One region of the Bradyrhizobium sp. 76 genome, then DNA from elsewhere that is predicted to be linked to it. Evidence: riboswitches for the same ligand, from Rfam matches in the RefSeq annotation. Region 1 holds a riboswitch; the other holds the start of a gene.
The links. A riboswitch is a leader RNA that binds a small molecule or an ion and turns the genes downstream of it on or off. The one in region 1 is predicted to bind cobalamin.
Positions count from the first base shown of each region.

Region 2: it holds a riboswitch for cobalamin, as region 1 does, so the genes downstream of both, metE (5-methyltetrahydropteroyltriglutamate--homocysteine S-methyltransferase) here and IVB48_RS36330 (energy-coupling factor ABC transporter permease) in region 1, are expected to answer to the same signal.

Region 1 is NZ_JADPIS010000149.1:177,623-181,176, forward strand. Features, by position in the region: gene IVB48_RS36320 (cobyrinate a,c-diamide synthase) at 1-1,054, shown strand, start outside; gene cobA (uroporphyrinogen-III C-methyltransferase) at 1,051-1,782, shown strand; cobalamin riboswitch at 1,828-2,048, shown strand; gene IVB48_RS36330 (energy-coupling factor ABC transporter permease) at 2,085-2,762, shown strand; gene cobF (precorrin-6A synthase (deacetylating)) at 2,809-3,554, shown strand, end outside.
Region 2 is NZ_JADPIS010000109.1:551,246-554,799, reverse strand. Features, by position in the region: gene metE (5-methyltetrahydropteroyltriglutamate--homocysteine S-methyltransferase) at 1-1,758, opposite strand, end outside; cobalamin riboswitch at 1,858-2,057, opposite strand; gene IVB48_RS41220 (hypothetical protein) at 2,391-2,516, opposite strand; gene IVB48_RS32270 (hypothetical protein) at 2,874-3,140, shown strand; gene IVB48_RS32265 (4Fe-4S binding protein) at 3,162-3,365, opposite strand.

The sequences.
Region 1 (3,554 bases):
GGGTTCGATGGGCCTGTTCGACGGCGTCGCCGCGCGCGGTGTCTGCGGCACCGGCGCGACCGCCGACATTGCAGAGATGCTGGACTGGCCGGTGCTGCTCGTGATCGATCCCTCGGGACAGGCACAGACGGCGGCGGCGATCGCCGCAGGCCTTCGTGATTATCGTCCCGGCGTGCGCCTTGCCGGCGTCGTGCTCAATCGCGTTGCCAGCCCGCGCCATGAAGCCCTCGTGCGGCGTGCGCTGCTGGATGCCGGCATTGCCGTGTTCGGCGCGCTGCCGCGTCATGCCGAGATCAGCCTGCCGAAACGGCATCTCGGACTGGTGCAGGCCGAGGAGCAGGCGGAGATCGGCAAGCTGATCGACGAGGCCGCACGCTTCGTCGCCGAGCATGTCGATCTCGATGCGGTGCTGCAATCGGCTGCCAGCTGGTCGCCGCAACCTGCCGCGAGCGGCGTGAACGTGACGCCGCCCGGCCAGCGCATTGCGCTTGCCCGCGACGCCGCGTTCTCCTTCGTCTATCCGCATATGCTGGAAGCGTGGCGCGCGGCGGGTGCGGAGATATCGACATTCTCGCCACTGGCTGATGAAGCCCCTGATCCGGGCGCCGATGTCTGCTGGCTGCCTGGCGGTTATCCCGAGCTTCAAGCCGGCAAGATCGCGGCCAATGCGCGCTTCCACAGCGGATTACGCACCTTCGCCGAGACGCGGCCGGTGCACGGCGAATGCGGAGGCTATATGGTGCTGGGGACCGCTTTGACCGACGCCGACGGTGTTCGTCATGAGATGACGGGCCTGCTCGGTCTGGAGACGAGCTTTGCCAAACGCCGCATGCATCTCGGCTATCGCTTGGCTGAACTCGCCGCGCCGATGCCGGGTCATCAGGCGGGCGCACGCCTGCGTGGCCATGAATTCCACTATTCGACGATCCTCGCGCAGCCCGACACGCCGCTGGCGGTCGTGCACGACGCGACAGGCGCGGTCATCGCCGAGACCGGCTCGCGGCGGGGACAAGCCACCGGCACGTTCTTTCATCTGATCGCGGAGGACCGGTGAGCGGTTTTGTCTCCTTCGTTTCCGCCGGCCCCGGCGATCCCGAGCTCCTCACGCTCAAGGGGGCCGCACGGCTGCGCGAGGCTGATGTCGTGCTCTATGACGATCTTGCTTCGGGTGCGATCCTCGATCTGCCCCGGCCCGGCGCCAATCTCGTCGCGGTCGGAAAGCGGGCGGGGCGGCCCTCGACCAAGCAGCACCACGTCAACCGCCTGCTGGTCGACTATGCTGCTACCGGCGTGCGCGTGGTGCGATTGAAGTCGGGCGATGCCGGCATCTTTGGCCGGCTCGAGGAGGAGCTCGAGACGCTGCGCGAAGCGGGCATCGGCTATGAGATTATTCCCGGTGTCACCACGGCCTGCGTCGCTGCGGCCCAGGCCGGGATTCCGCTGACCCGGCGTCACACCTCGCGGCGGGTGCAGTTCATCACCGGCGCCGACGTGACGGGTGAGCTGCCGCCAGACCTCAACTGGGCGGCGCTGGCCGATCCCGAAGCGACGACCGTGGTCTATATGGGCCGCCGCACGTTTCCGGCGCTTGTCGCAAAATTGATCGAGCACGGGCTCTCCCCAACCACGCCGGCGCTGTTCGCCGAATCCCTCGGCCGTTCCGATGAGCGGCTGGTCCGCACCACAATTTCGGAGCTTGCCGAGCAGCTTGCGCGCGGCGGGGCGGCCTCCACGGCGGCCGTCATCTTGTTCGGCGCGCTGGCGGGTGATTATCCGTCATGACGGCCTTGGCCGCCCTTCGCCCCTTGACGCCCGGCTGGCGAAAGGGGCACACAGGAGAGGCATGGTGCTCGACGCGGCGCAAAGCGCTGGAGCATAATCGGGAATGGGGGTGGGCGGACCCAGTTGCGGCGCCCAAAACCCCAGCCGCCCCCGCGACTGTAAGCGGTGAGGGACTTCGATCAGCCACTGGGCCGCAAGGTTCGGGAAGGCCGGAGACTCCCAGTGAACCGCGAGCCAGGAGACCGGCCCTGCACGTTTTTAGGCCAAGGCCGTCGGGTGTGACGGCAAGAAGGATCTGAGCCATGCATATCGAACCCGGACTAGTGTCGGACGCCAAGCTGGTGTTGAGTTACGCAACCGGCATCGCGGTCGGCGGCGTTGCGTTGAAGCTCGCGGTTGAGACCGTGCGCGAGCAGGGCATCACGTCGTTCGCGGCGCGCACGCTCGCCACCACGGGCCTCGTGTTCATCTTCTTCGAGATCCTGCCGCACTTCCCCGTCGGCGTCTCCGAAGTGCACTTCATCCTCGGCTCGACCCTGTTCCTGCTGTTCGGAGCTGCGCCAGCGGCCTTCGGCCTCGCGTTCGGCCTGCTGTTCCAGGGCATCTTCTTCGAGCCGCCCGATTTGCCGCAATTTGGCATGAACGTAACCACGCTGCTGGTGCCGCTGTTCGCGATCCAGGCGATTGCCACGCGGATCATTTCGCGCAACACCGCCTATGTCGATTTGAAGTACCGCCAGGCACTGGCGCTTTCGACGACGTATCAGTTCGGCGTCATCGCCTGGGTGGCGTTCTGGGCGCTTTATGGCTCCGGTTTCGGCGCGACCAACCTCGCCAGCATCGCGACGTTTGCGGCGTCCTACGCGCTGGTCATTGTGATCGAGCCGCTTGCCGATCTCGGCGTGCTGGCGCTGGCAAAGTCGTTGCGCGGCGTCACGGCGCCCGGCCTCGTCACGCCGCGCCTGCATAACGCGGCCTGAGAGACAAGCGAACGGGCGGCCGTCATGGCCGCCCTTCGCAACCGCGATGTTCACGCTCTCCCTGATAGGCATCGGTTGCGGCAATCCCGATCAGCTGACGCGCGCCGCGATCGGTGCGATCAACGCGGCCGATCTCGTCCTGATCCCGCGCAAGGGGACCGCAAAATCCGATCTCGCCGATCTCAGGCGGACGATCTGCGCGGATGTGCTCACCAATCAAACGACGCGCATCGCCGAGTTCGATCTTCCTGTGCGCGACGCGGCTGAAGCGGATTACCGCAAGGGCGTGGATGATTGGCACGATGCCGTGGCCGCGACCTGGTCGCAGGCGATCGCCAGCCATCTTGAAGGCGAGGGCAAGGTCGCGCTGTTGATCTGGGGCGATCCCTCGCTTTATGATTCTTCGCTACGCATTGCGCGGCGGCTCAATCCCTCACCAAGGATCGAGGTCGTGCCCGGCATCACCTCGATCCAGGCGCTGTGCGCGGCGCATGCCATGCCGCTCAACGACATCGGCGAGCCATTCCTGGTGACGACGGGACGCCGCTTGCGCGATGGCGGTTGGCCGGCAGGTGTCGATACCGTGGTGGTGATGCTCGACGGCGGCACGGCGTTCCAGTCGCTTGATCCGGCGGGACTTCATGTCTGGTGGGGCGCCTATCTCGGCATGCCCGATCAGATCATCATGTCCGGCGCGCTGGCCGAGATCGGCCCGCGCATCGTCGCCGTGCGGCAAGAGGCGCGCGAGCGGCATGGCTGGATCATGGACAGTTACATCCTCAAGCGCAGGCC
Region 2 (3,554 bases), on a different contig from region 1:
CGAGATGTCGTCACGGACAAACGACCAGTTCAGGATCGTCACCGGTCCGGTCAGCATAGCCTTGACGGGTTTTTTGGTCAGAGACTGCGCATAGCGCCACCATTCAACGGTCATGGGCTTCGGCCGGGAGACATCTCCGAACAGGATAGGCGGACGAACGTACCGCGAGCCATAAGACTGAACCCAGCCATGCTTGGTGAAAGCGAAGCCGAACAGCTGCTCGGCAAAGTATTGAACCATGTCATTGCGCTCGAACTCACCGTGTACGAGCACGTCCAGGCCGATATCTTCCTGCCACTTCACGGTACGGGCTGTCTCCGCTTTCAGAAGCTGCTCGTACTGCGTGTCATTCAACGTTCCCCGCGCATGAGCCGCGCGCGCATTCCGGACATCGGCCGTTTGCGGGAAGGATCCGATGGTTGTCGTTGGAAACATCGGCAATGCGAACGAGACGCGCTGGACGTCGGCACGCTGGGTGAACGCGCTGCGACGGCGAAGCATGCTATCGTCGATCGCGGCGATTCGTCCGGCGACATTCGCATTGTGGATCTCGGGCGATGTTTCGCGGGTGACGGCTGCCTCCTCCGAAAGCGCAAGTTCATCGGCCACCTCGGCAGCATGGCCGGCCAGCGCTTTGCCCAATATCGAAAGTTCCTTGATCTTCTGAACTGAGAACGCCAGCCATGTCTTCAGATTGGGATCGAGATCGGTCTCTAGCTCAATGTCGATCGGAACATGAAGCAGCGAGCAGGAAGGAGCAATCTGAACACGGTGCCTGCCCAATTTTTGGACCATAGGAGCAAGTTGGTCGAGCAGCGCCGGAAGATTGGAGCGCCACACGTTCCGACCATCAACGACGCCTAGTGAGACCACGAGATCTCTACGGGTTGTGGCGACAATTGCGTCCAACTGGTCAGGTGCCCGAACCAGATCCACATGAAGCCCGGCAACGGGCAAGGCCAAGGTTGTTTCAAGATTGTCGCCGATAGCCCCGAAATATGTGGCCAGCATTATTTTAAGGGCCGGCACAACCTTTGCGAAATGAGCATAGGCCCAGCGGACAGCCGCCCGCGATGCTTCGTCGACGTCCATCACTAGGCATGGCTCGTCCAGCTGAACCCATTCAGCACCGCGCGAGGATAGTTCGCGGAGAACATCGACATAGACTGGGAGGAGCCGATCGAGCAGCGACAGCGGATTGAATGCGGGATTTGCGCTTTTGCCAAGCTTCAGGAAAGTGACTGGGCCAACTAGGACGGGGCGCGTTTGGTAGCCGAGGCTTTTTGCCTCCTCATATTCCTCGATCGGCTTTCGAGAGGAATACTTAAAGATCTGATCCCGGTGAAATTCCGGCACCATGTAGTGGTAGTTGGTATCGAACCACTTCGTCATTTCCTGAGCGGCTACGCCAGGCCCATGCTGAGCGTGACCACCGTCCTGAGCGCCACGCGCCATGGTGAAGTAGGTCTTGAGCGACACAGGACCTTCGGTCCAGCCGTAGACGTCGGGAATGGCGCCAACCATTAGGCTGGTATCGAGCACATGGTCGTAAAACGAGAAGTCATTCGAAGGAATGACGGTCGCACCGCGGGATTTCTGCCGTGCCCAATTAGCGGCACGAAGTCCACTCCCCGCCTCGAGGAGCTCGGCTTCGCTGGAGTTTCCCGCCCAGTAGCTCTCGAGCGCGACTTTGAGTTCGCGTCGTGGGCCGATGCGTGACGTCCCCAGTGTGGCAACGGGAAGCGAAAGAAAAGACATAGCTCAGACCCCATGATTGGGGCAAAGGCCATGGCGGACGCATGCAGCGAATATCGCGTGAGCGACAGCTGCTTGGCGCACACCGGGACACCCCGCCCGTGGACGATATATTGTCGAGGCAGGTCTCCTGGCTCGCGGGTCGTCGCTGCTGTCCGGCCTTCCCGAAGCCGCATGGCTTCAGTGACTTCGTTGGACAGCGGCTCGCCGCTTACAGTTGCGGGGGCAGCGCCGGCATTGCACCGGCTTCCCTCTTAGCTCCGGATCAAACGAATCCGAAGACCACGACGGCTGGGCATTAGGCGCACGAGGATCGATCCGTCAACCTACTAAGTGTCGCCGCGATATTGCCCAAGCGATTGCGAGCTGTACCAGCTAGGGCACAACGGTCTTACTCCCGGCCTGGTAAAAACGCCTAGATCTGTGGAGCCTCCGCTTGTGAATGCGTCCGTCAACACCCGCTTGGCGTACTCGGATGAGCCAACGCGAGCAGAACGAACGCGGTGGGCGCTTCGACATCTGCGTGATCGCGACAAATCCGGTCTTTTCCGTCAGCAGCTTCTCGAACTCGCCCGCGAGGACGTTTGCGATCATCCTCGGCCGGCATCCGCTTGATCACAGCGCCATGAGGCTCCTTAGGAATTGTCAAGGCCGGATTGCTCCAGGATCAAACGGATGATCAGGCCGGACTGCCCGGACTGCCTGTGTTCGGCGGACCCCGCGACGAGCCGTGAGCTCGATCGCTCCGTGGCGTTGGTCAAGATGATCTCCTTCGGTGTGCCAAGCACTTACGTGCTGAGCGACTTTGGCCGCGCATTCGTTGTTTCCGTCGCCGCTGGCGAGTAGTGCAGCCTGGACGTTGGCCTGCGCGGCATCGCAGGAACAGTTCCGGACGTCAGGATGCGCGCTAACTTGCGAAACTGGAGTAAGCAGCGAGAGCGCGGGCGGCGGGGATCCTGTTACGACCCTAGCTCCATGCACTCGTGCATCGTGACCGTGGGCAAGCGGATGCCCAGCTTCTCGTACGTCTTCAGGATCTCCGGACCGATCTCGTCGCGCGTGGAGACCGTCTCTTCGGCTTCGAAGCGACGTAGCTTTAGATATCCTGCAAGCTGATCTTGGGATATTCGACGCCCGTCCACCTCGCCTCGGCTCGTCAGCCAACGACGATAAGCCTCAACGCGACGACCTGGAGCATCGAGGCGGCCTTGTCATTATTCGAGACAAATTTGACGGTCTCCTCTGACAGAGCCCTTCGAGGGTTTCTCGGAGTCGATCAGCGCCTTAAGCTCATAACGATGTTGATCGACCTCGATGCGCCGCACGCGGAAGGCGGCCTCCACAAGCTCGACATCTACTCCTTCGTGCGCGAAATCGAGCGGTGAAGCCTTCTGGACGCGGGCTGCTTATGTTGTCTTAGACGGGACACAGGTGTCAGGCACCGGACAGACCACAGCGCATTGCGGCGTGTCGGAATGGCCCTCGCACTCCGTACACTTTTTTGCATCGATAACGTAAATGTCGCGCTTGAGGCTGATCGCCGCGTTGGGACACTCGAACTCACATGCCCCACAAACGGTACATTGCGAAGCGACGATCTTGTAAGCCATGCCTTCCGACTCCTTAGGCGAGCGATGCCATTGGCGATCCCTTTCAAATGCCGTGCCAAGGACAGGCGCGCTCAATGATGGGCAACTTGCCCAATGGTGCTGTGCGGGGTCTGAGACCATGTTGCATCTGCGACAGCATGGGCCGCTTCAATATCAAGCCGTGCGAGCCCTCGGGCCCCTACTCCGATA